Regions from separate parts of the Agromyces sp. Y182 genome, predicted to be linked through region 2. Evidence: predicted binding sites of a transcription regulator. Region 2 holds the regulator's gene; each other region holds the start of a gene.
What was found. Region 2 encodes LexA, which represses DNA repair genes until DNA is damaged. Its sites were predicted from a motif close to TCGAACANNTGTTCGA; they were not measured.
Positions count from the first base shown of each region.

Region 1: the regulator LexA is predicted to act here: its motif matches at 6,858-6,873, upstream of imuA' (DnaE2-dependent mutagenesis accessory factor ImuA').
Region 3: the regulator LexA is predicted to act here: its motif matches at 3,052-3,067, upstream of AC1C2R_RS02465 (Rv2578c family radical SAM protein).

Region 1 covers NZ_JCAIUF010000002.1:433,593-443,976, forward strand. The annotation lists gene AC1C2R_RS16615 (family 78 glycoside hydrolase catalytic domain) at 1-370, opposite strand, end outside; gene AC1C2R_RS16620 (family 78 glycoside hydrolase catalytic domain) at 372-6,422, opposite strand; gene imuA' (DnaE2-dependent mutagenesis accessory factor ImuA') at 6,890-7,621, shown strand; gene AC1C2R_RS16630 (DNA polymerase Y family protein) at 7,621-9,174, shown strand; gene AC1C2R_RS16635 (error-prone DNA polymerase) at 9,191-10,384, shown strand, end outside.
Region 2 covers NZ_JCAIUF010000001.1:32,123-42,506, forward strand. The annotation lists gene AC1C2R_RS00150 (SseB family protein) at 1-411, opposite strand, end outside; gene priA (bifunctional 1-(5-phosphoribosyl)-5-((5-phosphoribosylamino)methylideneamino)imidazole-4-carboxamide isomerase/phosphoribosylanthranilate isomerase PriA) at 395-1,141, opposite strand; gene hisH (imidazole glycerol phosphate synthase subunit HisH) at 1,240-1,878, opposite strand; gene hisB (imidazoleglycerol-phosphate dehydratase HisB) at 1,875-2,489, opposite strand; gene AC1C2R_RS00170 (histidinol-phosphate transaminase) at 2,486-3,577, opposite strand; gene AC1C2R_RS00175 (LysM peptidoglycan-binding domain-containing protein) at 3,663-4,064, opposite strand; gene lexA (transcriptional repressor LexA) at 4,334-5,011, shown strand; gene AC1C2R_RS00185 (alpha/beta fold hydrolase) at 5,061-5,954, opposite strand; gene metE (5-methyltetrahydropteroyltriglutamate--homocysteine S-methyltransferase) at 5,968-8,319, opposite strand; gene AC1C2R_RS00195 (methylenetetrahydrofolate reductase) at 8,316-9,302, opposite strand; gene hflX (GTPase HflX) at 9,628-10,384, opposite strand, start outside.
Region 3 covers NZ_JCAIUF010000001.1:535,673-546,056, reverse strand. The annotation lists gene AC1C2R_RS02475 (malate:quinone oxidoreductase) at 1-796, shown strand, start outside; gene AC1C2R_RS02470 (ABC-F family ATP-binding cassette domain-containing protein) at 1,106-2,917, shown strand; gene AC1C2R_RS02465 (Rv2578c family radical SAM protein) at 3,076-4,185, shown strand; gene AC1C2R_RS02460 (sensor histidine kinase) at 4,280-5,674, shown strand; gene AC1C2R_RS02455 (hypothetical protein) at 5,683-6,822, shown strand; gene AC1C2R_RS02450 (thymidine kinase) at 6,875-7,492, shown strand; gene AC1C2R_RS02445 (universal stress protein) at 7,587-8,513, shown strand; gene AC1C2R_RS02440 (CPBP family intramembrane glutamic endopeptidase) at 8,535-9,308, opposite strand; gene AC1C2R_RS02435 (tyrosine-protein kinase domain-containing protein) at 9,367-10,384, shown strand, end outside.

The DNA.
Region 1 (10,384 bases), on a different contig from region 2:
CGACATTGAGCTGGTCGTCGGACGACACCTTGCCTGAAGACCACACGTTCTCAGGGGCAACCGTCGACTCGCTGCCGGTGACGCGCACCTCGTAGGCCGTCTGCGTGACACCGCGTCCAGGGGACGTGCTCTTCCAGCTGAACACCGGGGGCGCTTCGTCGATGCCCAGGGGGTCAGTCAAGCCGTTCACGCGCAGCCCGTCGACGCTGTGCGACTCCGGCGCTGCGGCGGCTGGCGTGGCCGAGGGCGGCATCGCGGCGGTCGCGGAGCCGAGCAGGAGTCCGAGCGCCGCCCCCACTGCGACCAGCAACCGCAGCGGGCTGCGAATCTTCGAAGGCTTGGGACTGGTTGGAATGGTGAAGATACCCACGTCAGATCATGCTCCTGTGCTGCGTCTGCTCCGCACGACGGCGTCGGCGGAGGATGAAGAAGAGGCCGCCCACGAACAGCAGGGTCATCCCGGCCCAGAACCAGGGCGCGGGCTCGGACCCCGTGGACGGCAGAACCCCGACCGGAATAGTGCCCGGCCCGCCTGAGCCGCCCCCTGCCAGGAGGAACACGATCGTGTGCTCGCCCGCAGCAACCGAAGTGGGAACCGTTGCCCGCAGCGCGATGACCCCGGAGGTATCCGCTACGGCAGTGCCGAGCACCACCGGATCGGAGTGCAGCTCGACTCGAACCGACTCGCCCGCGGTGAAGCCGCTCGCCTCGATCACGAGACGGTCGCTCGGCCTCACGGTGAGGCCATCGGGTGCGTCCGCGATCCGGCTCAGCTCCAGCGCTGCACCGGTGTTACCGGCCACGTCGACCGCGCGCAGCTGCACGCGCTCGGGGCTGCTCTCCGCAGCGAGGAGCGGGCTGAGGCCGCTCAACCAGCTCGTGCCGTCGAGCGAGTACTCGATGCGGTCCGCACCTGATCCTGCATCGCTCGCAACAGCGGTCATGGGCCCGGCCGTCGACAGCCAGCCCCAGACCATCGGATCGACGCGGTCGACCTTGACCTCCTGAACACCGGTCGCACTGGTGTTGCCCGCGACGTCGGTGGCGCGGAACTGCACGGTGTACTGGCCGTCGGGCAGATAGACCGGCTCGGAGTATTCGGTCCAGTCGTCCTCGCCGAGACGGTACTCGATCGAGTCGATCTCCGACCCGGCATCCGTCGCGGTCAGCGTCGCCGACGCATCTGCGCGCAGCCAGGCGTTAGCTCCCGCCCCCGACAGCTCGAGTGTCACGCTGGGTGCGATGCCGTCGGCGATCGAGATCGCGAGGCTGTTCGTGCCCTCGACGTTGCCCGCCACATCCGTCGAGGCATAGCTGACGGTGTGGTCGCCGAGCCCCTCGACGACGACGGCAGTGCCATCGAAGTCGGCCCAGTCGCCACCGTCGACCTGGTATCGCGTGGCTGCGACGCCCGAGCCTTCGTCGGTGGCCGAGAGCGTCACCGAGGCACGTTCGGCCGCTTCGTCGGCTTCGCTCGACGTGTCGCTCGCGTGCGTCACGGGGGCGACTGCGTCGACCTTGAACGACACGGCAGCGACCGCACTCTCGTTGCCCGAGGCATCCACCGCCCGATACTCGATCGTGTGTTCACCCGTTTCCGTCACCGTGATCGGGTCGGAATACGTCGTCCACTCGGCCCCGCCCGCCTTTCTGTACTGTGAGGTCACGTCGCCGGCTCGGTCATCCTGGGTCGCGATCGTCACGGTCGCATCGCCCTGAAGCCACCAGCTGCTCTCAGCTGCGGGTGCCGGCGTCACCGTTGCCATGACCACAGGGGCGATGGTGTCGGCGTCGACGGGTGAGGTCCAGAGGTCGGCGATCGAGGCGTCGAAATCGGAGTCGGCAGTGCGGTCCATCCGAATCCGCACGGTGCCGTCATTGCTGAGCGCCTTGGGATCGTCGACGAGGATCTGGTAGTTGCCGAGGCCGGCGGAATTCATTGTTCTGGTGAACACTCGCTTCTGCACGACCAGCCCGTCGACCAGCACGTCATAGCGCTTGAGCCGCGGTCCGTCGAAAGTCTCGATGGCCTGGATGACGAACGGTTCGTTCTTCGGAACCTGCATGTCGAACTCGAAGAACGAGCCACGCATGCTGCTGGTGTAGCGGCGACTGAGGCCGCCCTCGACGCTGGTTCCAGACGACGCGGACGCCGTCAGGTTGTGCGCCGACTCCGATGCGCCGTCTCCGAGGTCGATGTGATCGAAGCTCCCGTGCGACGGCAGCGGCACGGTCGCGTGGATAGCGACGGCCCCCGTGGCCAGGCCTGCTCCGTCTCGCTCGAATGCGACCGGGAGTGAGAGGTCCTCCTCGCTCAGCGTGGTCGGCACGAAGACCGTGACGGGAACGGTTATGGCGCCTCCGGCAGGCACTTCGATGATGCTCGTCGGCAGCGGGGTCGCCCAGCCGTTCGGCACGACCACGCACGCCTGCCCAGACACCGCGACGGTTCCTGTGTTCTGCAGCGTCACGTCCACAGTCGTCGCCGTTGACGGTGCGACCGTCCCCGGCGTCGCAACGGCCTCGCTGACGGCGATGCCGGAGGCGACAGACGCGGTGATGGATGCCGAAGCCGACAGTTCGGTGTCGGCGTACGTGTAGTCGACCCGGGCGCCGAGCGTGAGGTCAGCCGGCAGTTGACTGCCGGGCACGGTGACCGTGAACTCGTCGACGTGGCTCTCGCCGGGGGCGAGGGCATCGAGCGTGCCGCCGATGGCCGGTTCGACGGTCCATCCCTCTGGCAGTGAGGGGGTCGCAGTGACGGCGGTCAGTGACTCGGTACCGGAGTTGCCGATCGTCGAGGTGAGGGTGAACCGGTCGCCGGGCAGGAGCGTGCTGGACTCGCCGATCGAGAGGTCGACCGAGATGCCGGTGAGGCCGGAGAGGACCTCGGTGAGCGCATCGTCGATGTGCTCGAGGCCGCCGGCCAGCACCGCCAGCGTCGCTTCGCCGATGCCAGAGGATGGGAGCCAGGCCTCCGCGGCCCTCACGGTGGCGAGCGCCGCCCGGAGCTGCATGATGGCACCGGCACCGTCGGCTTCGACGATCTCGATCGCATCGCTGATGTTCGAGATGGCGTCGGTCAGGTCGTCGGTCAGTCTCGCGGCCAGCTCGGCGGTGAGGTCTCCCCCACTCCGCAGGTCTTCGACCTGGTCGACCAGTGCTTCGGCCGCCTCGACGATCTCACCGAGGGCTCCTCGCTGCTCGCTGACGGCGAAGTCGTAGCTTCCTGAACCGACGACGACCACGACGTGCGCGGCGTCACCCGGGAGCATTTCGATGCCCTCGGCGTCACCGAGCGGTACGCCGCTCTCGGTCACGGCAGCGAGGTTCGCGGCTGGAATGCGCACCGTCGCAGTGGTGTTCACCGGCACCGTCGCCTTCAACGAGAAGCCGGCAGCATCGCGCGACCAGTCGCTCGAAATCTCCCCGTACACCGACTGGAAGGCGGCCTTGCCGGTGGTGAGACTGCCACCGGGGGTCGGCGCGATGATCGACGACTTGTACCCGGGCTCGTCTGCGCTGATGCCGCCGATGTTGCGATACATCCAGTCGCCGACCGCACCGAACGCGTAGTGGTTGAACGAGTTCATCGAAGGGTCGCCGAAGTTTCCGTTGGCGTCGATGGAGTCCCAGCGCTCCCACATCGTGGTCGCCCCGGACTCGACCTCGTATCCCCACGAGGGAATGGTTTTCTGCTCCATCAGCCGGTATGCGGTGTCCCAGTTCCCGGTCTCGCTCAAGGCGTTCATGAGCCAGGGAGTACCGAGAAATCCGGTGGAGAGGTGATAGCCGCGAGACGCGATGTTGGCGACCAGTTTCTCGCCGGCCGCTGCGCGGAGCTCTGCCGGCACCAGGTCCATGCCCAGCGCCAACGCGTACGCCGTCTGGCTGCCGCTCGTGACGGTGCCGTCCGGCGCGACAAATTTCTCGACGAAGACGGCCGTCGCCTCCTCGGCGATGGCGCCGAAGCGTTCGGCATCCGCGGTCTCGCCGATCGCCGCCGCCATCTTGCTCATGAGTCGCGCGTCGTACGCGTAGTAGGCGGTGCCGAGCACCTCAGCGGGAGTGGCATCGGCCAGGTTGAGCCAGTCGCCGTACGGCCCGTCCACCCGGATGTAGTCGGGGAAGTTGGTCTCGAGGAACCCGAAGAATCCGAGCATCGACTCGTAGTTCTCCGAGATGACCTCGGTGTCGCCGTAACTTCTCCACGCCGTCCACGGAATGGTCACGGCGCCGTCCGACCAGCCGGTGCCGCTGTCGAACGCGTCGTCGGGCATCGGCGTCCACTGCGGGATCTCGCCGTCGTCCTTCTGCTTGTCGCGCACATCCTTCATGAACTTCTTGATGAACTTGAGCGAGTCCATGTTGAAGGTCGCCGTGCTCACGAACGCATTGAGATCACCCGTGTAGCCGAGCCGCTCGTCGCGCGCAGGCGTGTCGGTGGGCACCGAGATGAAGTTGCCTCGCTGCCCCCAGACGATATTCCTCTGCAACTGATTCAACATCGGGTCGGATGTCTCGAAGGCACCGGTCTGCTCGAGATCCGAGGAGAAGACCTGGCCGACGACGTCGACGAGCGCGGGGGGCGAGGACACGCCGCTGATCTCGACGTACCGGAAGCCGTGCTGCGTGAAGCGCGGCATGTAGGTGATGGTGCCGTCGGCGCCGAAGGTGTAGTGATCGGTCGCCTTCGCCGCACGCAGGTTGGCGGTGTAGAGACTCCCGTCGGCGCTGAGCACCTCACCGTGACGGATGGTCGCGTGCTGGCCGGCCACGCCGGTCAGGGTCACCTTCGCCACACCCGCCATATTCTGGCCGAGGTCGTAGATGTAGCTGCCTGCTGGAGCCTCGGTCTGCGCGACGGCCGGCAATTCGTGTGTGATGCGAACGGGTTCGTCGGTCTGCGGCCGCAGGTACTGGATCGCGGCGGAGTCGAGCACCGAGGCATCCGACCATGAAGAATCGTCGAAACCGGGCTGGTTCCAGCCGTCCTGGAGCCGGTTGGCGTCGTAGCTCTCGCCCATGAGCAGGTCGGCGCTGACGAACGGTCCGGGAGCCGTTGTCCAGCTGGAGTCGGTGCCGATGACCTGTTCCGTGCCGTCGGTGTAGTGGATGACGAGTTTGGCGATGACCCCGGGCTGCGAGCCGTAGCGGTTGGCGCCGAGCCAGGCGATGTGGCCGGAGTACCAGCCGGGAGCGACCATGGCCCCGATGGCGTTGTCGCCGCTCGCGATCAGCTCGGTGACGTCATAGCTCTGATACTGGATGCGTTGCGCGTAGTCGGTCCATCCGGGAGCCTCCTGCTGATCGCCGACCTTCTGCCCGTTGAGTGAGAGTTCGTAGAGCCCCAGAGCGGATGCATAGACGCGCGCGCTGGCGATCGCCCTGCCGTCTCGGGTGGGGAAGCTCTTGCGCAGGATCGGCAGGCTCGGCTTCCAGAGGGCCTCGACCGTGCCCGAGACGTGAAGACCGCCGTTCTCTCCGTGGAGGAGCTCGCCGACGCCGAACGGGTTGTCGCCGGAGTCGAAGCGCGATTCGTACATGGTCTCGGTCGGCGAATTGACGGTGATCGAGTGGAAGACGACGTCGTCGTGCGAAGAGTCGTGCAGGCGCACTCCGACGTATCCGCCGGAGTGCGAGGTGTCGGTGCGCACGTCGACGACGACGCCGTTGATCGTCGTCGTGATGGTGGAGCCGCTGAACTGGATCGACATCGTCGCGCGGTGGGCGAGCACATCGGCGGCGAGGCCGACCTCGGTGAGATCGATCTCGTCAAGGACGGAATAGCTGCCGTCCACCCGGTTGTGCGGGCGCAGTTTCGGGTGGCCCGGCTCCGTGTCGTTCAGCTGCCACATGTAGGCGTTGCCCGTGTCCGTGGAGCTTCGCAGGTAGAGGCCGAAGCCGGTTCCGGGTTGGGCCGTGAAGTCGACGTTGACGGTGTAGTCGCGCCACGCCGCGGCCTGAGCGGTCGCGTCCGCACCGATCCAATCGCTCTGCCACTCGTCGTTGCTCAGCATCGCGGTCTCGAACGAGCCCGGCTCAGACCAGTCGGACTCATTGGAGCGGTTATCCCAGACCTTCACCTGCCAGACGTAGCGGGTCTCAGACACCAGGTCCGGACCGCCGTACTGCACACCCAGCTGCTGGTCGGAGTCGACTCGGCCGGCGTTCCAGACATCCGCTGATTCGAGCTGATTCTCAGAGCTCGCCACCCTGATCTGGTACGCCGTCTGGGTGACGCCTCGCTCGGTCGAGTGGAGCTGCCAACTCAGCAGCGGCGCCGTGCCCTCGATGCCGAGCGGATCGACCAGGCTGTTGGCTTTCAAGTCAGATGCCGTGAGCGCCGGAGCATCAGCTGCGCTCGCTCCCGCAACCGGCACGAGAATGCCGGCCACAGTGAAACCGATCGCGATCAGCAACACGCCGATCCCACGAACACGAGCGCGTGGCTGAGTGGATTCATGCATCGTTGCTGGAGCTCCAATCGTCATTGATCGGCCGTAAACAGCTGAAGGATCATTGAATCGATTCAGCGCGCCGCCGTCGAAACACTTTCATAGGGATTGGACCCACGTCAAGTGTTCGCACAACCGGTCCAAACATTCGGAGCCTCAGCCGTCAATGAGGCGTGAGTCGTAGATTCCTACGAATTCCCGCGCATCGCCCCCGCTTTCGCACATCGAAGATGCGGGTGTGGCTGCGCTCATTCGTACCCTGAATGGAGGCATTCGCGGAAGAATTCGAGAACACCCTGCCCATGGGAGAATGCGGCCTACCCCGGGGCGTGAACAATGCGGCACGCATGAGAGCGAACACCAGCACCCCAGGACAGTCGCACTGCCGACTTGCTAGTTTCGAACATGTGTTCGAAACTAGGTGAGTGACCATGACCGCTCCCCTCGCCCCGGCTGAAGTGCCCTCGCGCGTCGAGGAGCTGCAGGCCCGCATCCGCGGGATGCAGGCCACGCGGCTCGACTCCAAGACGGTGCCCACGCATCCGGCTCTCGAGCAGGTGCTGCCGGGTGGCAGCCTGCGCGAAGGCACGGTCGTCTCCGTCGAGGGCTCGACCACCCTGCTCATGGCCCTCCTCGCCGGCCCCTCGGCGAGCGGGCGCTGGGTTGCCGTCGCCGGCATGCCGGAGTTCGGCGTCGAGGCGGCCGCACGGTTCGGCATCGACCTCGACCGACTCGTGCTCGTGCCCGACCCGGGGCGGCAGTGGCTCGCCGTGGTCGGCGCGCTCGCCGACGTGATTCCCGTGGTCGCCGTGCGACCGGCCGGTCGGGTCGCCCCCGCCGAGTCGTCACGGCTGACGGCGCGGCTCAGGCAGCGCGGCACCGTGCTGCTCGTCGCGGGCGAGTGGCCCGGCAGCGACGCGAGCCTCGGGGTCGAGACGAGCGAGTGGCACGGGCTCGAGCTGGGGCACGGGCATCTCAGCGACCGCGACGTCATCGTCACGGCCGGCGGGCGCGGGGAGTTCGGCCGGCGTGCACGCTCGCGGCTCCGACTGCCGGGGCGTTCCCTCGAGTTCCAGGCGGCCGCCGACGATGAGACGCCCCGGGCACCGGTGCGCCTCGACGTGCCGGTGCGCCTCGATGAATACGTGCGGCGGGCCGTTTGATGATCATCGATCCCGGCCGAACGATCGTGCTCTGGTGTGCCGACTGGCCCGTGTTCGCGGCCTGTCGCGAACACGGGATCGACCCGGCCTCCCCCATCGCCCTCACCGAAGGAGGGCAGGTCTTCGCCTGCTCGGCTGCCGCCCGCAGCGACGGTGTCGTTCGCGGATTGAAGATTCGCGAAGCCCAGTACCGCTCCCCCGCGCTCACGCTGCTCGACTACGACGCCTCGCTCGATGTGCGGGTCTTCGAACCGGTCGTGCGACGTGTCGAAGAGACGGTGCCTGGCGTGCAGCTCATCCGCCCGGGCACGCTCGCGATGCGGGCACGCGGCCCCGCCCGCTACTACGGCGGCGAGGATGCCGCGGCGCAGGCGCTCCTCGACACCGTCGCCGCACTCGGAGTGCCGGGGGCCAGGGTGGGCGTCGCCGACGGCCCCTTCGCGGCCGAGCAGGCCGCGCGGGCGACCGGCGAGTCTCCCGTGGGCATCGTCGCGCCCGGGACATCCGCTGCGTTCATCTCTCCGCTGCCCGTGAGCCTCGTCGTCGATGCGCGCACGTCGACCCTGCTCAACCGGCTCGGCGTTCGCACCCTCGGCGAGTTCGCAGCGCTACCCGAGGCCGATGTGCGGCGTCGCTTCGGCGCGGCGGGCGCGTTCGCACACGACCGGGCGTCGGGGCGCGAGCAGGCCAGGGTGCTCGCACGCACACCGCCGCCCGAGTTCGAGGTAGCGCAGGAGTTCGAGCCGCCGCTCGATCGCATCGACCAGCTCGCCTTCGCCTTCCGGGTGCATGCCTCCGAGTTCATCGAACGCATGCGGGCGAAGCGACTCGTGTGCACCGGCATCCGCGTCGAGATCGACGACGAAGGCGGCGGGCACTCGAGCCGAAGCTGGCTGCACCCACGCTGGTTCACACCCGCCGACGTCGTCGACCGGGTGCGCTGGCAGCTGCAGGGCGCGGGCACCGCCGACAGCGGACTCGCCTCGCCCATCGTGCGGCTACGCGTCGTGCCCGAACGCATCGACTCGACCGGCAACCACGAAGAGGGGCTCTGGGGCGGCGGACCCGACGAGCGCGTGCACCATGGACTCACCCGGGTGCAGAGCATGCTCGGCCACGATGCGGTCGTGACCGCGTCGGTCGGTGGTGGCCGCATGCTCGCCGACCGGCAGGTGCTCGTGCCATGGGGCGACCGGGTTCCCGAGCGCACGGGCGAGCAGACGGCGGCGCCGTGGCCCGGCAGCCTGCCCGCTCTCGCGCCCGCGAGCGTCTTCCGTGAGCGGCTGCCGATCGGGCTGCTCGACGCCAGCGGCTCCCCGGTCACGATCGACGCCCGGGGGGCGATCTCGGCGAACCCCGAACGCTTCGCGCTCGCCGGCGGTGACGCCGCCCCTGTGCGGGCCTGGGCGGGGCCCTGGCCGGTCGTCGAGCGCTGGTGGGACGCAGAGCACGCCAAGCGAGTGCACCGCTTCCAGATCGTCGACGACGACGGCTGCGCGTGGCTGCTCGTACGCGACGAAGCAGGCTGGTGGGCCGAAGCGAGGTACGACTGATGGGTGGTGGTCCCTGATGGGGTGGAACAACCCGGGCATCCCGTGGTCGGAGCTCGAGCGCAAGCTCTCCGATGCGCGTCGGCCGGGTGCGCCCAAGCTCATCGTCGACGGCGGCGACAGTCCGGCGTGGAGCCGCAAGCGGCATCCGTATCGCCCTGCAACCGACCTCGAGGCGCCGACCGGGCCGGTCGTGCCCTACGCCGAGCTGCACGCGCACTCGAACTTCAGCTTCCTCGACGGCGCCTCATCACCCGAGCAGTTGGTCGAAGAGGCGCAACGGCTGGGCCTCACGGGGCTCGCCATCACCGACCACGACGGCTTCTACGGCATCGTGCACTTCGCCGAGGCCGCCGAGAGCTTCCCCGAGCTGCAGACGGTCTTCGGCGCCGAGCTCTCGCTCGGCCTGCAGGGCCCGCAGAACGGCTTCGCCGACCCCGAAGGCGAACATCTGCTCGTGCTCGCCAGACGCGAAGCCGGCTATCACCGCCTCGCCGGCGCGATCACCGCCGGTCAGCTCGCCGGCGGCGAGAAGGGGCGACCGGTGTACTCCCTCGAAGAGCTCGCCGAACGGGCGGCCGGTGAGTGGATCGTGCCGACCGGATGCCGCAAGGGCGCGGTGCGTCGTGCACTCGCCGAGGGCGGGGCGGATGCCGCGGCGCGCGAGCTCGATCGCCTCACCGCGCTCTTCGGCCGTGAGAACGTCGTGGTCGAGCTCTTCGACCACGGGCATCCGTTCGATCAGCAGTCCAACGACGCCCTCGCCGGACTCGCCGAGCGGGCAGGCCTGCCGCTCCTCGCGACGAACGCCGTGCACTACGCGACTCCGCCCGAGCATCGCCTCGCTGCGGCCCTCGCGGCGGTGCGGGCGCGCCGTAGCCTCGACGAACTCGACGGGTGGTTGCCTGCATCCGACCAGCTGCACCTGCGCAGCGGCGCCGAGATGGCCGAGCGGTTCGCCCGATACCCCGGCGCGGTCGCCCGTTCGGTGACGCTCGCCGAAGAGCTCGGATTCACCCTGCGCAGCGCCCGCCCGAAGCTGCCGAAGCAAGAGGTGCCGGCAGGACACACGCCGATGAGCTGGTTGCGGGTGCTCGTCTGGCAGGGTGCAGAGCAGCTCTATCCCGGTGTGCCGGCTCACGTACGCGATCGGCTCGAGCGCGAGCTCGACGTCATCGAGCTGAAAGACTTCTCCGGCTACTTCCTCATCGTG
Region 2 (10,384 bases):
CTGCACCGAGGCGAACACCGGCAGCACCTTGCGCCCATCAGGCCCCTCGACGGTGACGATCGAGAGCTCCTGGCTCTTGTCGACAGCGAGGCCGTGCGCGCCCGTCTCCGCACCGCCGGTTCCGAGTTCGGCGAGGAGCGGGATCAGGAGACGCGATCGGGCGAACTCCGCCACAACGGCGGCCTGGCCGATCGTGCCCGCGCGGAAACCGTCCAGCGCGGCGGCGAGGGCCTCCGGTGCCCGGCCGTCGTCGGCGGCATGCGCGTTCGACTGGAACGCCCGCCCCGCCCACGGCACGCCGGCGGAGTCGGTACCAGCACCGGCACCGGCAGCCGACTGCGAGTCGACGGATGCCGCGGCATCCGTCTCACCGCGACCCGGCTCGGCGCCGGGGTCACTGCGAAGCGACATCCAGCGCCTCGGCCAACGTGAATGCACCGGCGTAGAGCGCCTTGCCCACGATGGCACCCTCGAGGCCGAGCGGCACGAGCTCGCGGAGGGCGACGATGTCGTCGAGGCTCGAGATGCCCCCCGATGCCACGACCGGGCGGTGCGTGCGGTCCATCACCTGGCGCAGCAGATCGAGGTTCGGGCCCTGCAGCGTGCCGTCTTTCGTGACGTCGGTGACGACGTATCGGGCGGCGCCGGCTTCTTCGAGGCGCTCCATGACCTGCCAGAGGTCACCGCCGTCCTGCGTCCAACCACGCGCGGCGAGCGTCGTGCCGCGCACGTCGAGCCCGATCGCGATCGCCTCGCCGTACTGAGCGATGACGGACGCCGCCCACTCGGGGTTCTCGAGCGCTGCCGTACCGAGGTTGATGCGCTTGGCGCCGATCTCGAGGGCATGCTCGAGCGACTCGTCGTCGCGGATGCCACCGGAGAGTTCGACGTTCACGCCACGCACCTGGCGGATGGCCTTCTTCAGCACGCCCGCGTTCGAGCCGCGACCGAACGCCGCGTCGAGGTCGACGAGGTGGATCCACTCGGCCCCCTGATCGGCCCAATCGACGGCCGCGTCGACGGGGTCGCCGTAGCTGGTCTCGGTGCCGGCCTCACCCTGCGTCAGGCGCACCGCCTTGCCACCGGCCACATCGACGGCCGGAAGCAAAACCAGGCGGGGGGTCTTGTTGAATTCACTCATTCACTGTCCTAGAGATCGCGGTCGCGCCTGCGAATCGGCACAGTCACAGCATCCTAGTCCGACCACGTCGCGGCGACGTGCACGTGACGCCGATGGGCTCAGTCGAGCGTGCCGAGCCAGTTGGCGAGCAAGCGGATGCCGGGCCCCGACGACTTCTCGGGATGGAACTGGGTCGCCGACAGCGGTCCGTTCTCGACGGCCGCGAGGAACCGACCGCCGTGCTCGGCCCACGTGAGCGCGGGCTTCGGGAACGGCGGCTGCACGTCGAGCAGCCACTGCTGCGCTGCGAACGAGTGCACGAAGTAGAAGCGCTCGTCTTCGATGCCCGCGAAGAGCGCGGAGCCCTCACCCGCTTCGACCGTGTTCCAACCCATGTGCGGCAGTACCGCGGCAGGCAACTCGGTGACGATGCCGGGCCATTCGCCGAGTCCTTCGGTGTCGACGCCACGCTCGACGCCCCGCTCGAACAGCACCTGCATGCCCACGCAGATGCCGAGCACCGGCCGGCCGCCGGCAAGTCGCCGATCGATGATCTCTTCACCGCGAACCGCGTGCAGTTGCTGCATGACCGCCTTGAACGCACCGACACCCGGCACGACGAGACCATCGGCCTCGAGTGCTGCGGCCCGGTCGGCGGTGACGGTGACTTCTGCGCCGGAACGCTCGAGCGCCTTCGCGGCAGAGTGCACGTTGCCCGAGCCGTAGTCGAGCACGACGACGCGCCGGGTGCGGCTCACAAAGCGCCCTTCGTCGACGGAACGCCGGACACGAGCGGGTCGAACGACTTCGCCTGACGGAATGCCCGCGCGAACGCTTTGAATTCGGCTTCGGCGACGTGATGCGGGTCGCGGCCGCCGAGCACGGTAACGTGCACGGTCAGGCCCGCGTTGAACGCGATGGCCTCGAAGACGTGCCGCACCATCGAGCCGGTGAAGTGCCCGCCGATGAGGTGGTACTCGAACCCGGTGGGCTCTCCGGTGTGCACGAGGAACGGACGCCCCGAGATGTCGACGACCGCCTGTGCGAGCGCCTCATCGAGCGGCACGAGGGCATCGCCGTACCGCGAGATGCCGCGCTTGTCGCCGAGCGCCTGCTTGATGGCCTGCCCCAGCACGATGCCGACGTCTTCGACCGTGTGGTGCACGTCGATCTCGATATCGCCGCGTGCCCGCACGGTGAGGTCGGTGAGCGAGTGCTTCGCGAACGCCGTGAGCAGGTGGTCGTAGAACGGCACGCTCGTCTCGATGTCGCTCACGCCTGTGCCGTCGAGATCGATCGAGAGGTCGATGCTCGATTCACTCGTCTCGCGCTGGACCCGGGCGGTGCGCGGCGGTCTCGTTGCGGTCATGAGTCAATCCTATTCGGGGCCGAAACGGCGATCGCTTCGAGGAAGGCGGTGGTCTCGGCCTCAGTGCCGGCCGTGACGCGCAAGTGACCGGGGATGCCGATCTCGCGGATCAGGATGCCGCGCGCGAGCAACTGATCGAAGACCGCATGCGGGTCGTCGATCCCGCCGAAGAGCACGAAGTTCGAGCCGCTGCGATATGGGTGGAACCCGAGTCGAAGGAGCTCGACCGAGATGCGCTCGCGCTGGGTGCGTATCTCATCGACCATCGCGAGCATCTCGGTCGAGTGCGCCAGGGCGCCGAGCGCAGCCGCCTGAGTGAGCGCGGAGAGGTGGTACGGCAGTCGCACGAGCCGAAGTGCGTCGATGGCGGCCGGATCACCGGCGAGGTAGCCGACGCGGGCGCCGGCGAACGCGAACGCCTTGCTCATCGTGCGCGACACGAGCAGCCGGGGCCGCCCCGGCAGCAGCGTGAGCGCACTCGGGGTTCCGGGGTCGGCGAACTCGAAGTAGGCCTCATCGACGACGACGATGCCGCGCGCCGCGTCGACGACCGCCTCGATCGTCTCGAGTGAGAGCGGCGTACCCGTCGGGTTGTTCGGCGCGCAGAGCAGCACGATGTCGGGATCGTGCTCTCGCACCGCCGACACGGCCGTTTCGGGACTGAGTTCGAACTCGTCATCACGACCGGCGGTGAGCCACTCGGTGCCGGTGCCGGAGGCCAGCAGGCCGTACATCGAATACGTCGGCGCAAAGCCCAGCACGGTGCGGCCCGGCCCGCCGTAGGCCTGGAGGATGTGCTGGAGCACTTCGTTCGAACCGTTCGCAGCCCAGATCTGCGCCGGCTCGAGGCCATGGCGCAGATAGCGGGCGAATGCACGCCGCAGCTCGGTGAACTCTCGATCGGGATAGCGATTGAGCGTGAGAATGGCGGCGGCGACACGGGCGACGACATCGTGTGCGACGTCTTCGGGAATCGGATGCGTGTTCTCGTTGACATTGAGCGCGACCGGAACTGCCTGCTGCGGAGCCCCGTACGGCGTGCGACCACGAAGGTCATCGCGGATGGGGAGGTCTTCGAGACTCGTCACCCTTCAATGCTAACGATGCGCACCGAGGTCATTCGGACGCGCCGTCATCGACCGGCGGAACCCCGACGCTTCAGACGGTCACGGGTCACGGAGCGGCGGGAAGCGCAAGGCGCTGACCGGGTTCGACCACCGCGTCATCGAGCCCGTTGAGCCGCATGATTTCGGCGATGATCTCTCGCACATCGGCCCCGGGGTCGATCGACTCGGCGATCTCCCAGAGCGAGTCGCCTTGCCCGACCGTCGTGTATTCGAACGACGCAGCCTCGAACGAGACGCCAGTGGATTCGACGTCGGCCGCGGCGCCGCCCGCGCCGATCACCGCAACGAATGCCCACACGACGAGCGGAACTGCGCCGAGCGACGTGAACACGATGCGGCCCCGTCGCGTCAGTCGGAGCCGCGTGCGCGCGGGAACAACCGACGCCGCCTCCTCTCGCTGAAGGGCACTTGGGGGCTGGAAGCCGGGCGTTGCGATCGCTGCACTCATGTCACACCTCCTGTAGGAGTCGCATCCGGCTCTCGGCCGGGAGAACCGGATGCGAAACTCTGTTCCGAACATACATTCGAATGACGAACAACGCAAGGGAAGACGCGGGGAATTCTGTCGAGCGGATTCCGCGACACACTCGAACAAATGTTTGCCGAGCGCGCGCGAGGCGGATACAGTTTCGAATATCTGGAAGAGAGTCGACCAGAGACCACCGACATCCGGCCGCGAGGCGGCCGCTACGAGGGGCGAAGACGTTGAGCACCGACATCGACGACGTGCAGGCGGCCGGCAGGCCACGCCGCCGAAAGAGCTTGAGCGCCAAGCAGATCTCGATCCTCGAGATGATCCAGCGCTCGGTCTCCAGCCGCGGCTACCCGCCGAGCATGCGCGAGATCGGCGACGACGTCGGGCTCTCCTCGCTCTCGAGTGTCACGCACCAACTGAACCAGCTCGAGCTCGCCGGGTACCTCCGGCGCGACCCCAACCGCCCTCGAGCACTCGAGGTGCTCATCGAGCTGCCGGGCGTCACCGAGCGACCCGTCACCTCTTCCGACCCGATCCCGGTCGGCGACGCGGCGATGGTGCCGCTGGTCGGCCGCATCGCCGCGGGTGTGCCGATCACGGCCGAACAGCAGATCGACGAGGTGTTCCCGCTCCCCCGTCAACTGGTCGGCAAAGGCGAGCTGTTCATGTTGAAGGTCGTGGGCGACTCCATGATCGACGCCGCGATCTGCGACGGCGATTGGGTAGTGGTGCGCTCGCAGCGCACCGCAGAGAACGGTGAGATCGTCGCGGCGATGCTCGACGGCGAGGCCACCGTGAAGGTGTTCCGCCAGCGCGACGGCCACACCTGGCTGCTGCCGCGGAACAGCGCGTTCGAGCCCATCGTCGGCGACCATGCCGAAGTGCTCGGCAAGATCGTCGCGGTGCTCCGAGCAGTCTGACCGGGCAACCCCACCGGTCAGTCATGGAGCGGCCGGCGACGGCCGGTCGCTACGCCGCGGTCCGGACTCCGGCGAGACCGCTTCCGACCGTGGCAGGCGCCAGCGCGTTGAACCAGTCGAACACCGCATCCATGAACCCGGCGTGATCGTCACGAAACACGGTGTGGCCCGTTCCGCGCAGGGTCGCCACGGTCATGCCCTGTCCGCGAAGCTGCCGGGCGACCTTCGCCGTGATGAGCAGGCTCTTCTCCGCCAGGAGCACCAGAGTGGGGGCGACGAGGCGCACGGGCGGCACCAGCGGTCGCGTATCGGTGAAACCGAGGATGGTGCGCTTGTCCCAGTCTCGAAGCGTCGCGAGCTCGATCTCGACGTCGACCGCACTCCACTTCGGATTCATGCGCACCAGCGCCGACCGGCGCGGCCTCGGTGCTATCGCGAAGAATGCCTTGAACGCCCACCCCTTCACGCCCTTCGGGAAGGAGAAGGCCGGGTCGATGTAGATCGCCGCGCGAGGCGCGAGCCGATCTGCGACGAGGCTCGCCACCAGCCCGCCGAGCGAGTGGCCCATGACGAGATCGGGAGGGCCGTCGAGCACCGGCGTGAGCGTCTCGACGACGTCGCTCGCCCATGCGGCGGGCGAGTAGTGCACGGCACGCGGACTGCGTCCATGACCTGTCAGGTCGACGGCGAGCACCCGGAACCCCTGCGCCTCGAGCTCGGCAGTCACTCGGTGCCACGCGCGGGAATCGGACATGATGCCGTGGATGAGGACCGCGGTTCGCGAACCCCGGCCGGATTCGTGGACCGCAAGTTGCATACGACCAAAGTACGCGCTGCGCCTGTGCGTCGCCTCGACACCAGCCGAGCGTCGGCCGAACACCAGCTGAGTCCCAGCCCTGCGTCGGCCGAACGTCAGCCGAGCGGATGTCGCGAGCCGCGGCATCCGCTCGCCCGTGCTACCCGGCGAGTACCGAGGCGGCGCGACCGGCCCGCACCGCACGGGTCGCCTCGACGATGTGCCGCAGCGACTCGACGGTCTCGTCGTAGCCGCGCGTCTTCAGACCGCAGTCGGGATTGACCCAGAGCCGGGTGGCGGGGATCGCGCCGGCTGCGCGTTCGAGGAGCGCCTGCACCTCGTCGACGCTCGGCACTCGTGGCGAGTGGATGTCGTAGACGCCCGGGCCGATGCCGTGGTCGAAGCCGCTCGTCTCGAGGTCGTCGACGACCTCCATACGGCTGCGGGCCGCTTCGATCGAAGTGACGTCGGCGTCGAGGTTCTTGATCGCATCGATCACGACGCCGAACTCCGAATAGCAGAGGTGCGTGTGCACCTGCGTCGCCGGGGCCGCACCGCCGGTCGAGAGGCGGAAGGCACCGACCGACCACCCGAGGTAGGCGGGCTGGTCGGCGCGCTTCAGCGGCAGCAGCTCTCGGAGTGCGGGCTCGTCGACCTGGATGACCCGGATACCGGCTGCCTCGAGATCGGCGATCTCGTCGCGCAGGGCGAGCGCAACCTGTCGCGCCGTGTCGCCGAGCGGCTGGTCGTCGCGCACGAACGACCAGGCGAGGATCGTGACGGGGCCGGTCAACATGCCCTTCATGGGCTGCTCGGTCAGCGACTGGGCGTACGCGGACCATTCGACCGTCATCGGCGCCGGCCGCGAGACATCACCCCAGAGGATCGAGGGACGCGTGCAGCGCGAGCCGTACGACTGCACCCAACCGTGCTTGGTGACCGCGAACCCGTCGAGCAGTTCGGCGAAGTACTGCACCATGTCGTTGCGCTCGGGTTCGCCGTGCACGAGCACGTCGAGCCCGAGGTCTTCCTGCAACCGCACGACGCGCTCGATCTCCTCGCGCATGAGCGAGGTGTACTCCTCACCCGTGAGCGTGCCGCCCACCAGGCCGGCGCGGGCGCGACGGATCTCGCCGGTCTGCGGGAACGACCCGATCGTCGTCGTCGGCAGCTCGGGCAGGCCGAGGGACGCCTGCGCCACAACACGCTCGTCGTAGCTCGCGCGAGCGAAGTCACTCTCAGTGAGCGACGCGAGGCGGTCGCGTACGACCGGCACGCGCACACCCGGCGCACCGCCGCGATCGGCGAGGGCAGCGGATGCCGCGGCGAGCTCGCCCTCGATCGCGGCGCGCCCGTTCGCAAGTCCGCGACCGAGCGCGGCCACCTGGCCGACCTTCTGGTCGGCGAACGCGAGCCAGCCGACGAGTCGTGCATCGAGCGCATCCTCGTCGTCGACGTCGTGCGGCACGTGCAGCAACGAGGTGGAGGTGGAGACGGCGACGGTCGCGGTGAGGCGCTGAGCGGCCTCGAGCTGTTCGAATGCGGCGGCGAGGTCCCCGCGCCAGATGTTGTGCCCGTCGATGACGCCCGCGACCACCGTCTTCGCCGCGAGCGACTCGGCCGTCGCCGGGTCGAGCGACGCGGGCAGTACGCCGCGCACGAGGTCGAGGCCGATCGCCTCCACCGGGGTGGCTGCGAGGGCGGACAGCGCGTCGTCGAGCGAGCCGTATGGTGCGGCGACGAAGATCGCCGGGCGGCGTTCGAGGGAGCCCAGCGCGTCGTAGGCCGCAGCGACGGATTCGAGCACCCGGTCGCGTGCGACATCGATGCTCTCGCTCACGAGGGCGGGCTCGTCGAGTTGCACCCATTCGGCACCTGCTTCGGCGAGCTCCTCGAGCAGCGCCGCGTAGACGGGCACGAGGTCGGCGAGCCGGTCGATCGGCTGGAAGCTCTCGGGAGCCCCGTCGGCCGCCTTCGCGAGCAGCAGGAACGTGACGGGGCCGACGATCACGGGCCGGGTCACGAAGCCGGCGGCCTTCGCCTCGGCGAATTCGGCGAGGATCCGCTCGGCGTGCAGGGAGAAGTCGGTGTCGGGGGCGATCTCGGGGACGAGGTAGTGATAGTTCGAGTCGAACCACTTGGTCATCTCGAGCGGAGCGTCGTCGCCGACACCGCGGGCGATCGTGAAGTACCCCGCGAGGTCGATACCCCCATGCTCATCGGCGAGCCTCGCGAAACGTGGTGGGACCGCACCGACGGCCACGGCGGTATCGAGCACCTGGTCGTAGAACGAGAAGGTCTCGGGAATCGCCGAATCCGTGCGGGCCAGGCCGAGGGAGGCGAGGCGCTCACGTGTCGCGGCTCGCAGTTCGGCGGCCGTCTGCTCGAGTTCGTCGGCGGAGATCGAACCGGCCCAGAACGCCTCCACGGCTCGCTTCAGTTCGCGTCGGCGCCCGATGCGCGGATATCCCAGGATCGTGGCGATCGGGAAGGCGGGGGCATGGGTGGTCATCGTGCGGTGTTCCTTTCGTCGGCGAGCCGCTCGGCTCGCAGCCCGAGCCGGTCGACGACGTCGAGTACGGCCTCATGGCGGTTGAAGGTATAGAGGTGCAGGCCGGGGACGCCACCCGCGATCACGTCGGCGGAGAGCCGGGTGGCGAAGGCGATGCCGAGCTCTGCCTGCGCCGCGGCATCCGGCTCGATCTCGAGGTTGATCGCCAGCTCGGCGGGCGGTTCGACAGCGGTCAACTCGGTCAGGCGGGCCAGGCGAGCGGGCGTCGTGACGGGCATGATGCCCGGCAGGATGGGGATCGTCACGCCGCCCGCACGGGCACGCTGAACGAAGCCGAGGTAGTCGTCGGCACGCCAGAACAGCTGCGTGATCGCGAGGTTCGCACCCGCGATCTCTTTCGCGAGCAGGGTATCGACGTCTTGCCCGACGTCGCGCGATCGCGGATGTCCGCTGGGGAACGCCGCAACCGCGACACGTTCGGGGCGAGGCCGTTCCCTGATACGAGATGCCCCTGGATTTCCGGGCACGCCGATCTGGCCGAACGGCTCCCGTTCCTCCTGTACCCGGTGGATGAGTTGCACGAGCTCAGCGGCGCTGCCGAGGTCACCGATGCCGGCATCGGGGTCGGCATCGGTCGGCGGGTCGCCGCGCAGCGCCAGGAAGCTCGTGATGCCCGCATCGAGGAACTCTCGCACGAGCCGGTTGGCCTCGGCGTGGGAGGAGCTCACGCACGTGAGGTGGGCCATCGCTTCGACATGCGTATGCTCGAGCATGTATCGCAGCACCGTGAGGGACCGCGCGCGGGAACTGCCGCCGGCGCCGAAAGTCACCGAGATGAACGCCGGATCGACCTCGGCGAGCCGATCGATGGTACGACCGAGGGCCAGCGCCGCGGCATCGGTGCGCGGCGGGTAGAGCTCGAAGGAGATCGGCAGCCTGGGCCGACAGTCGTCGCCCGATGCATCGGATGAGGTCGGTGACATGGTGCTCCTGCTGGCGAGCGGCAACGGGGCGAACACGGCAGGCCGCGCTCCCCCGGCCGGAACGGCGGGTAGGTCTCGCGGGCGGGTGCCGGGCTCGGCGGTCGCTCCGTGTGGTCGGCTTCGGGCCGATCACAGATCGATCAAGAGCGACGATACGCCTCATCGGCCGTCGGCGAACGTCTGTGACGCGAGGTGACACGAGGTCGCGGCATCCCTCGAGCCAGAGAGTCATGGATGCCTCGGCGCTCGCGCCTCCGCGACGACCGCGCCGATCAGTCTCGGGCTGCTCCTGCGGCGCGCACTGGTCGGCAGCGCCGCCGGTCGTTCACGCCCGGACGGACGCCGCCGCGAACTCCTCGAGCTGGCCCGCGAGTTCGGGCGAAGCAAGCGCGCGAACGCGGGTGCCGTCTTCGGCATACTCGATCGACAGCACTCGCCCGGTCTCGTGGAGCGTTGAGACGACATCGCCCCGGTCGTACGGTACGAGCAGGTCGATCTCGACGGCGGGGTCGGGCAGCATGCGCGCGATCGCCTCGAGCACCTCGGGGATGCCCTCGCCCGTGCGTGCCGAGGCGAAGATCGCGCCCGGTTCGAGCCCGCGCAGCACGAGACGGTCTTCAGGCGTCACGAGGTCGGCCTTGTTGAAGACGATGAGCTCGGGGATGTCGCGTGCCCCGACCTCGCCGATGACGTCGCGCACTGTCGCGATCTGCCCGGCGGGGTCTGGGTGGGCGGCGTCGACGACGTGCACGATGAGGTCGGAATCGGCGACCTCCTCGAGAGTCGACCGGAAGGCCTCCACGAGCTGGTGCGGCAGATTGCGCACGAAGCCGACCGTATCGGCGATCGTGTAGACGCGCCCGTCGGCCGTCGTGTTGCGGCGCACCGTCGCATCGAGGGTCGCGAAGAGGGCGTTCTCGACGAGCACCCCGGCGCCCGTGATGCGGTTCAGGAGGCTCGACTTGCCGGCGTTCGTGTAACCCGCGATCGCAACGGACGGCACTGCGTTGCGCTTGCGGTTGGCGCGTTTGGCTTCACGCGCGGGCTTCATGCCGACGATCTGCTTGCGCAGCTTCGCCATG
Region 3 (10,384 bases), 500 kb from region 2:
CACGCCGAAGACGGTGAACGCGAGATTCGTCTTCGTCGGTGCCGGCGGCGGCGCACTCGCGCTGCTGCAGCACTCGGGCATCCCCGAGATCAAGGGCTTCGGCGGGTTCCCGATCTCGGGCCAGTTCTTCCGCACGACGAACCCGAAGCTCGTCGCGCAGCACCGGGCGAAGGTCTACGGCAAGGCCGCGAAGGGTGCCCCGCCGATGTCGGTGCCGCACCTCGACACTCGCGTCGTCGACGGCGAGACCGCCCTGCTCTTCGGTCCGTATGCGGGCTTCACGCCGAAGTTCCTGAAGACCTCGACGTGGTTCGACCTGCCGTTCTCGGTGCGCCTGCACAACCTCGGTCCGATGCTGCAGGTCGCCTTCAAGAACTTCGACCTCGTGAAGTACCTCGTCTCCGAGCTGCTCGCCTCGCGCGACAAGAAGCTCGCGGCCCTGCGGGAGTTCATGCCGACGGCCAAGAGCGAAGATTGGGAGCTCATCACCGCCGGCCAACGCGTGCAGGTCATGAAGAAAGACCCTGAGAAGGGCGGCATCCTGCAGTTCGGCACCGAGATCATCACGGGTGCGGATGGCACGATCGCCGGTCTGCTCGGTGCCTCTCCGGGTGCGTCGACCGCGGCGCCGATCATGCTCGACGTGCTCGCTCGCTGCTTCCCCGACCGCATGGCGACATGGGAGCCGAAGCTGCGAGAGATGATCCCGAGCTACGGCACCGAGCTCTCGAGCGATCCGGCGGTCGCATCGGCCACGCTCGCCGAGACTGCGAAGGTGCTGGGCCTCGCAGCCTGAGTCGAGCCCTTTGCATTCACGGTGGCGTCTGGTATCGTCGTGCCCGCTATGAAGTGAGTACACACCATCGTCCCGCGCCTGAGGCGCCGTTGACATGTGGTGTGTGCACACGGTTCTGATACGACCGTGCTGATCGCGACAGCATCTGCGCGCACCCATTGACGGCAATGCCCGGCGGGGCTTCATTCCGCTCCCGGGCGGTCGCCGGCGCCGCGCGCCGGCGTTCCGCCAGTTCGGTGCATCGTTCGAACGGACGCGCGCCGCGGCATCCGTCGACCGCCCGGGGGCATTCCCGCAAAGGGCGTACCCATGGCTGTATCCGTCACCCACTCCCACTATCTCCGCGTCGACGGGCTCTCGGTCTCGTACCCCGATCGACGTGTGTTCTCCGACCTCGGCTTCGCCGTCGCGCCGGGCCAGAGGCTCGGGCTGATCGGCGAGAACGGCGCCGGCAAGTCGACGCTGCTTCGGCTGCTGGCCGGCGAGTTCGAGCGAGCGGATGCCGCGGCATCCGCCCCATCGAACGCGGCTGCTTCGGGCCGCATCACGCGCCCGCACCGCACGGGGCTGCTCTCGCAGGAGCTGCCGTTCGACCCGCAGGATCGCGTCGGCGAGGTGCTCGAAGCGGCCCTCGCCGAGGTGCGTACCATCGAACGCGAGCTCGACGACGCCGCGGCGGCGCTCGCCGTCGATGACTCCGGTGCCTCCGCACGGTACTCGGCGGCGCTCGACGCAGCCGAACGCGCCGACGTGTGGAGTGCCGACGCGCGCCGGGACGAACTCCTCGACGGCTTGGGTGTCGGCATGCTCGGTCTCGACCGTCGCATCGAGGAGCTCTCGGGCGGTCAGCGGTCGCGCTTCGCGCTCGCCGCGCTGCTCCTGAGCGCGCCCGACGCGCTGCTGCTCGACGAGCCGACGAACCACCTCGATGACGACGCTGCGGCGTACCTCGAGGGTCGGCTTCGCGCGTGGCGCGGGCCGGTCGTGTTCGCGAGCCACGACCGGGAGTTCCTCGATCGTGCGGCCACGGGCCTGCTCGACCTCGACCCTGGGCGGGCGGGGGCGCTCGCGCTCGTCGGCTCGGGGGCTGCCGGTACTGGTTCTGGTGCCGGTGGTGGTTCGGGTGCTTCGAGCGACGAGTTGCTCGCGGCGGCAGGCGGCACTGTCTTCGGCGGCGGTTTCAGCGAATTCCTCGCGGTCAAGGCCGATGAACGCGAGCGTTGGCAGCGACAGTTCGACGACGAGCAGCAGGAGCTCAAGCGGCTTCGGGCCGACGTCGCCGGGGCAGCCCGTCACGTCGCCCACGGCCGGGCGGCCACCGACAACGACAAGTTCATCCGGCACTTCAAGGGCGAGAACGTCGACCGTACGGTCGCTCGCCGCGTGCGGAATGCCGAGCTCCGACTCGACACGCTCGAACGCGAACAGGTGCGCAAGCCGCCTGCGCCGCTCGCGTTCGCCGGCATTCCGTCTGGTTCCCACGCGCTCGAAGATGCATCCGGCCTGCTGTTGCAACTGACGGATGTCGCGGTCGACGGGCGGCTCGCACTCGATGCGCTGCGGGTGGCGCCGCTCACGCGGCTGCTCGTGACGGGTGCGAACGGCGCGGGCAAGTCGACGCTCCTGAACGTGCTCGCGGGTACGCAGCGTGTCGATCGTGGCACGGTGCACCGGCGTAAGGGGCTGCGCGTGCAGTTGCTCGAGCAGGACGTGCGATTCGCGGATCCGGATGCCTCGCCGCACCGTCTCTACGAGCGCGTGCTGGGTGAGCGGCGCTCCGAGCAGGTGCCGCTCGCGACGCTCGGCCTCATCGCCCCGCGCGATGAGGCGCGCCCGATCGGGTCGCTGTCGGTGGGGCAGCAGCGCCGTCTCGCGCTCGCGCTCGTGATCGCACGGCCGCCGCACGTGTTCCTCCTCGACGAGCCGACGAACCACCTCTCCCTCGCGCTCGCGACCGACCTCGAGGAGGCGCTCGGCGCCTACCCCGGAGCGGTCGTCATCGCGAGCCACGACCGGTGGCTGCGACGCCGCTGGTCGGGCGAGACGTTGGAGCTCGCCGCGGGCCGCACCGCCGGGCATCGCGCAGCCGGGTTCGTCGCCCCGGCACTCGCGAGTTCGTAGCCGAACGCCGCAATGTATGACAGGTGGGTCGCTTCTGGTCCTGCAGAGGCGGTCTTCGTCCGACGAACCGCACGCGCGAAGCGAACGGATGCCGCGGTGTGCACGGCGCGCCGCGGCATCCATTTGCTTCTCATTCGAACATGTGTTCGAATGTTGGTATGCGGTGGAGCGGGCAGGAGCTGGGGGTCGAGCAGGCCGGCGCGTTGCCGGGCCTCGCCAAGCTCAACAATCTCGTGCGCTCGGTGCAGACTCCCGACTTCGCCGGGGTCACCTTTCACGAGGTGCTCGCGAAGTCGGCCCTCAATCGTGTGCCCGGTCAGTCGGCGATGCCGTTCGGCTGGACCATCAACCCCTACCGGGGGTGCACACATGCATGCGCCTATTGTTTCGCTCGGCCGACGCACGAGTACCTCGACCTCGACGCGGGCGACGACTTCGACCGGCAGATCATCGTGAAGGTCAACGTCGATGAGGTGCTTCGCACCGACCTCGCGAAGCGGTCGTGGCGGCACGAGCCCGTGGCGCTCGGCACCAACACCGACCCATACCAGCGGGCCGAAGGGCGCTACTCGCTCATGCCCGGCATCATCGACGCGCTCGCCTCGAGCGGCACGCCGTTCAGTATCCTCACGAAGGGCACCCTGCTTCGCCGAGATCTGCCGCTCATCGTCGAGGCGGCCGAGCACGTGCCCGTCGATCTCGCGATGTCGATCGCGATCTACGATCACGAGCTGCAGCAATCGGTGGAGCCCGGCACGCCGAGCGCGAAGGCGAGACTTGCGACGGTCACCGCCGTGCGCGAGGCGGGTCTCGACTGTTCCGTGTTCCTCATGCCGATCCTGCCGTACCTCACCGACTCCAAGGCCCACCTCGACGAGGCGTTGCGCCAAGTGAAGGCCGCCGGGGGCACGAGTGTGCTCTATACGGCGTTGCATCTTCGCGGCACGGTCAAACCCTGGTTCATGCAGTGGCTCGAGCGGGCTCACCCCGAGCTCGTGCCGAAGTACCGCTCGATGTACTACGGCAGCAACGCCTATGCGCCGAAGGCGTATCGGCAGTGGCTCGGCGAGCGCATTCGACCGCTGATCAGGGCGCACGGGCTCGAGCGCGGGCGTGAAGACCCGGTGACGGGTGGCGTGCGGTCGTCAGCGCTCGGGCGGGTCGTTGGCAGCGTACAACGGGCCGGTGGGGTGCGTCCCGTGGCCATCTCGGGGGATGAACTGCCCGACATGCTCGGGTTGCCGCCCGATCCATCGGCGCTGTTCTGATCGTGCCGTCCGCGCGGATGGCCTCGAAACTGGGATAATCCGCAGAAGCCCGGACATCGTTGTTCGCACGGGCGGGTACGAGCGGAGGGTCAGGATGACTCTGGGATTGCCAGGACATCTGGCGCGGGATTCGCTGAGTCGGGCGCTCGCAGATGCCGGTCATTGCGCTGCATTCGCGTGCCTCGGCGTCGGCACGATCCTGGGCATCGTCATGGCGACCATCGGTGGTGAATCCGAGGGATGGGCGGGTGCGGCGCTCGCATTCGTCATGATCGTGCTGCTCGCCTTCGCCTCGCGGTATCCCACGGTCCTCCTCACCGTCGTCTATCTCGTCATCGGCACTGGTGCCGTCTTCGCGCTGACCGTGATCATGATGAGGCCGGGTGGCGAATTCACGACGACGAACAACGCGGTGCTCGCCCTGCCCCGGATCGCCCTGCTCCTCGTCGGCGGCGCGGGCAGCGGCTCGGTGATCGCGCTCACGTGGGCGACCCTCGGCTTCGGACTCGGTGAGGCGGCCGCATTCCTCGGGGTCGCGCTCATCGGCGGCACCTACGCTCCGAATGCCTCCGCCGGGCTCGCGTTCGCCCTCGTCGTCGTCGTGCGCGTGTTCGACGGTGTCACGCGCCGGTTCGACATGCGTCGGGAGACCGGGCTGCATCAGGCGAGTCAGCAGACTCGGGAGCTTTCGAGCCGGCACGACCACGAGCTCCGCGCAACCGCTCGTCTGCACGACACCGCGCTCAGCCATCTCGTGGCGATCGCGGCGGGCGGATCGGGCCCCGTCGACGAACGCTTGCGCGTGGGCATTCGTCAAGATCTCGGTCTCATCGTCGGCCGTGATTGGGCGATCGACCACGCGGTGGCCGTGGCCGGTACCGCGCCGACCGAGGGTGCGGAGGGCGGGCGTGGCCGCCAGCCGTCCCCGGGCGACTCGCCGGCCGGTGCGGCAGGCGCGGCTGGAGCGGCAGGCATGGCCGGCACCGATCGTCCGAGCGGCGGCGCTCCGGGAGCCGGCGGACGGTCCAGCGCACGGCGTTCGAGACAGCGCGGCGGCCGGAACGCGGCATCCGTCGACCCGCGCGCGCCGACCGAAGAGACCGTACCCTCGCTCGGCCACGCATTCTCTTCAGCCGCGAATGCCGGCCTCGAGGTGCGCGTCACCGGTGATTTCGCGGTGCTCGGCACCCTCGGTCCGCGGCGCGTGGCGGCCCTCGACGCAGCGGTGGCGCAATGCCTGATCAACGTCGCCCGACACGCAGGGGTCTCGGAAGCCGAGCTCGCCCTGGGCCTCGGCGGTGGCGAGGTGACGGTCGCGGTGATGGACAGCGGCGTCGGCTTCGACGAGGCCGAGGTGCCGCCCGACCGCATCGGATTGCGCACCTCGATTCGCGCCCGAATCGAGCAGGAGCAGGGCACGGTGCGCCTGTGGTCGACGAAGGGCATCGGCACGACCATCGTGTTGACCGTGCCCGAGGGCGGCGAATGAACGGGCGCATGCGGCTCACGCAACAGGAGGCTGATCCGATCGGGGCGATCAGCGCGTCACCGATCGTGACGATCGGTGCGGTGCTCGCGTTCGTGCTGGCGAGTTCGTTGACGTGGTGGCATCGGGACGAGGTCGGCTCGCCGGTTGCCGCGGCCGTTGCGCTCGTGCTCGTGGCCGGCGCCGGCACGGCGGCCGCGGTGTCGGCATCACCGGCTCGCGCGCCGCTCACCGCCGAGCGGTTCTGGCTCGTCGTGACCCTGTCGGTCGGCGCGGCGATCGCCGAGTACGTGAGCACCATCGGCAGCAACCGGTATCTCTACGACGATTTCGGGCCGGCGGTGATCGGCATGCTGATCCTCGCGCTCGCCCCGTTCTGCACGTGGGTGTCATCGGCGCTCGCCGGGGTGCTTTCGACGGCCGTGCTCTCGATCCTCGTCGTGGGCGCAGCGGCGTACACGGTAACGGATGTCCCGTTGGCGGCGCTCATCGCGGTGAACTCGACCCCGGTGCTGGCGATGTCGGCCGCGGCCGCCGGGTACTCCTACAGCATCGTCGCGGAGACCCTGGCCTGGCAGCGCGAGGCGAACCGGGCGGCGCTGCAGCGCGACGCGGAGTTGCGCGCGGGCATCGCCCGGTCGGTGCGACAGAGCCCGGTCTCGGTACTGGGTCGGGAGGTGCTGCCCTTCCTCGCCGGGGTCATGACGGCCGAACGCATCTCGGTGGCCGACGCCGACCGGGCGCGCGAGCTCGCCGAGGCACTGCGCCGGGCCCTCCGAGCAGGCATCGAGTCGACCTGGCTCGACGATCTCGCCGCCGACGTGCGGCTGAACCGCGGAGTCGACACGATCATCGACGACCCCGCCGGTGCCGCCGGCGACCTTCGGGCAGACCAGCGTTCGGCGCTCACGGCGCTCGTCTCGTGGATCGGTGACGCGGATCGCTCCCGGCTCATCAGGGTCTCGTTCTCGAATGACGGCGAGCATGGCGAGCGCGGCCGCATCAGCCTCGCCACCGAGGTGGGAGCGTCGCCGCCGACACGGCGCGAGCTCGACCGGTTCGTCGCGGTGGCGCGTGCCGTCGCGTTGCGAGCGGAATCGCGCCTGACGCGAGAGAATGTGACGGTGGAGTTGAGCTATGACATCGAGTGAGCCGCGACCGACGCCGATCCACCGCAGGGCGGCAGACGGGTGGTTCGAGTAGATGGCGAAACTGTACTTCCGCTACGGCGCGATGAACTCCGGCAAGTCGACGGCGCTGCTGCAAGCGGCGTTCAACTATGAAGAGCGGGGCCATCAGGTGTTGCTCGCGAAGCCGGCGATCGACACGAAGGGCGACCGCGACATCGTGTCGCGCCTCGGCGTGATGCGCGAGGTCGACTTCACGATCGCGCCCGGAACGAACGTGCTCGACCTGTTTCAGCAGCATCGCAACCGGGTCATCGAGGAGCACGGGCGCGACGTGAGTTGCCTCCTCGTCGACGAGGCGCAGTTCCTGAACTCCGAGCAGGTCGACGACCTGTTGCGCATCGCCCTCATCGACGGCGTGCCGGTGCTGGCCTACGGCATCCGCACCGACTTCCAGACGCTTGCGTTCCCCGGCAGTCGCCGACTGCTCGAGGTGGCGCACAGCCTCGAAGAGCTGAAGACCATCTGCCGATGCGGTCGCAAGGCGATCTTCAACGCCCGGCTGATCGATGGTCGATTCGTCTTCGACGGCGACCAAGTCGCGATCGACGGCGAAGCGGTCACCTACGAGTCGCTCTGCGGGGTCTGCTACCTCGAAGAGAGCGGCGGGGTGTTGAACGGGCGCCACCGCTGAGGCTCGAGAGCACCGTCTGCCGCTCGCCAGTCTGGACGGCTGGCGCTACCGGGTGGATCGCGTGAAGATGGAGGAAAGCCCGCGGAGGTGCGCCATGAACGAGATTGCGGTCGGTGTCAGCTCGGGGGGCTCGGCAACGACTCGAGCGGTGCGCTGGGCGGCCGAATGGGCCTCGGCGCGCAGACTCCCACTCCGGCTGGTGCACGTCATCGACGACACCGCCGCGACGGGTATCGCGGCGAGCGACACCGCCGGCAACGACACCGCGGCCGGCGACACCGGCACCGACACGGCCGGCGAGCAGACGGCCGAGGGCGACGTGCTCCGTGCCGTCGACGACCGCGCGCGGGAGAGCCTCGACGATGCCGCCGCCGCGGCATCGGCCATCGACCCCGCGCTCGAGATCGTCACCACGCTCGAGCGCGGGTCGCCCGTCGAGGTGTTCGAGCGCATCTCCGAGCACGCCGCGATGCTCGTCATCGGCAGCGACTGGCACGGAGGGCGACGAGCGAGTCGTCGCCGTGTGCACAGCCTGCGCATCGCCGCGGCGAGCCGTTCGCCTGTCGCGGTGATCCCGGATCTCGATCCGAGCGGGCGCCGCGGGGTCGTCGTCGGTGTCGACGGGTCGCATGCCTCAGACCACGCCGTCGCCTTCGCCGCCGAGGAGGCCGATCGCCGCAGCGAGCCGTTGATCGCCGTGCACTCGTGGGACGTCGTCGCCATGGTCGGTGGTGAATACGGGTACGGTGCGCCGCTCATCGCCACCGACGACCTCGAGCGCACCGAGTCGGAGATCCTCGACGCGTCGCTCGTGCCGGTCATCGTCGAACACCCCGGTCTCGAGATCCAGCGCAGCGTCGTGCCCGGCGACCCGGTGCAGGTGTTGACGGATGCTGCGGCCGCGGCTTCGCTGCTCGTCGTCGGCAGTCACGGGCGCGGCGCGCTCGCCCGGTTCCTGCTCGGCTCCGTGAGCCATGGGGTGCTCGCCAGCCTCGAGGCCCCGACGGTCGTCATTCGATGAGTCCTGCCGGCCGTCGGTTCGTCAACCCGCGACCACAGCGGCGATGAGCAGGCCATTGAAGACGACGTGCGCGATGATCGCACCGCCGAGGCGGCCGGTGGTCACGGCCAGCACGCCGGTGGCCAGGCCCAGCAGGAGTGCGCTGGTGAATGTCATGGCGGCGGCCGATGCCGAGAGGTTCGTTCCCACGGCGAGGTGCGACAGGGCGAAGAGGAGCGCGCTCGCCACGACGGCGACGGATGCTGCGACCCGACGCTCACCGCCCATGCGCCGTGCGATGGCTCGCAGCACGAGTCCGCGGTAGAAGGTCTCTTCGATGACCGGGCCGAGCACGACGGGTGCCAAGATCACTCCGAACCAGAGCGTGAAACCGGTGGGCAGCGCGAGCACGCTGCCCTCGAGTGAGGTGCGGCCGGTCGCGGCGAGTTCGATGAGGCTGACGGCGCCGCGCGCGAGCAGGCCGACGCCGCCGCCCCACAGCACGTCGAGCCACGAGAATCGAAGGCCGAAGTCACGCCAGTGCGAACGACGGCCGCGCGCGGCATCCGCGACCCAGAGTACGACGACGAGCGGCACCCACACGGCAAGGTAGGCGACCAGCACTTGTGCCCACTCGTCGATCACGACCGTGCGGGTGATCTGGCCCCAGGCGAGCGAGCAGGCGATCGCGAGCACGACGCCGAAGACGCCATCAGCGAGCCCCCAGCGCTGGCCCGACGCAGCGAAGACTTCGGATTGGGGAGTGTCGGTTGTTGACAGCCCCCCACTCCGCGGGGCATCTTGAGAGGGTGCCACGGGGGTAAGCGTATCCGTGTCACGATTCAGGACGCTGCGGGGACGGGGACTGAACAACGTGGAACTACGTGACTACATCCGCATTTTGCGCAAGAGCTGGGTGTTGATCGTGTTGCTCACACTCCTCGGCATCGCTGCCGGCGCGCTCCTTTCGATCACGCAGACCCCGCAGTACAGCTCGTCGGCGAAGGTATTCGTGTCGACGTCGACGGGCGGTTCGATCGGCGAAATGCAGCAGGGCAACGCGTTCACGCAGCAGCGTGTGAAGACGTATGCCGATCTCACGACGACGCCCATCGTGCTGCTGCCCGCGATCGCCGGCTTGCGCATCGACATCACGAGCGACGAGCTCGCGCGCAAGGTGGTCGCGACGGCGATGCTCGACACGACGCTGATCGACATCACGGTGACCGACGAGGATCCGGCGCTCGCCGCAGAGTTGGCGACGGCCATCTCCGAGAGCCTCACGACGGTGGTGGAATCCATCGAGACGACGGGGGCGACCGATGCAGCGGGCGAGCCGACGACGGCGTCGCCGGTGCGACTCACGCTCGTGCAGCACGCGTCCGTGCCCCAGAAACCGTTCAGCCCGAACGTGCTGCTGAACGTCATGCTCGGCGGGCTCATCGGGTTGGCGCTCGGCGTGGGCACCGCGGTGCTGCGGGAGACGCTCGACACTCGCGTGCGCAACGAGCGCGACGTCGCACTGATCACCGAGACGCCGGTGATCGGCGGCATCGTCTTCGATCCGAATGCCAAGCAGCGCCCGCTCATCGTGCATGCCGACCCGCATTCGCCGCGCGCCGAGTCGTTCCGTGCGTTGCGGACGAACCTGCAGTTCCTCGATGCGGGACGGCCCGAGCGGTCGTTCGTGGTGACCTCGTCGATCGAGGGCGAGGGCAAGTCGACGACGGCGGCGAACCTCGCCATCGCATTGGCGGATGCCGGTGCGCGGGTGGTGCTCGTCGACGCCGACTTGCGACGCCCGAAGGTCGCGTCGTACCTCGGCATCGAGGGTGCGGTGGGCCTGACCGACGTGCTCATCGGCCGCGCCGAGCTCGTCGACGTGATTCAGC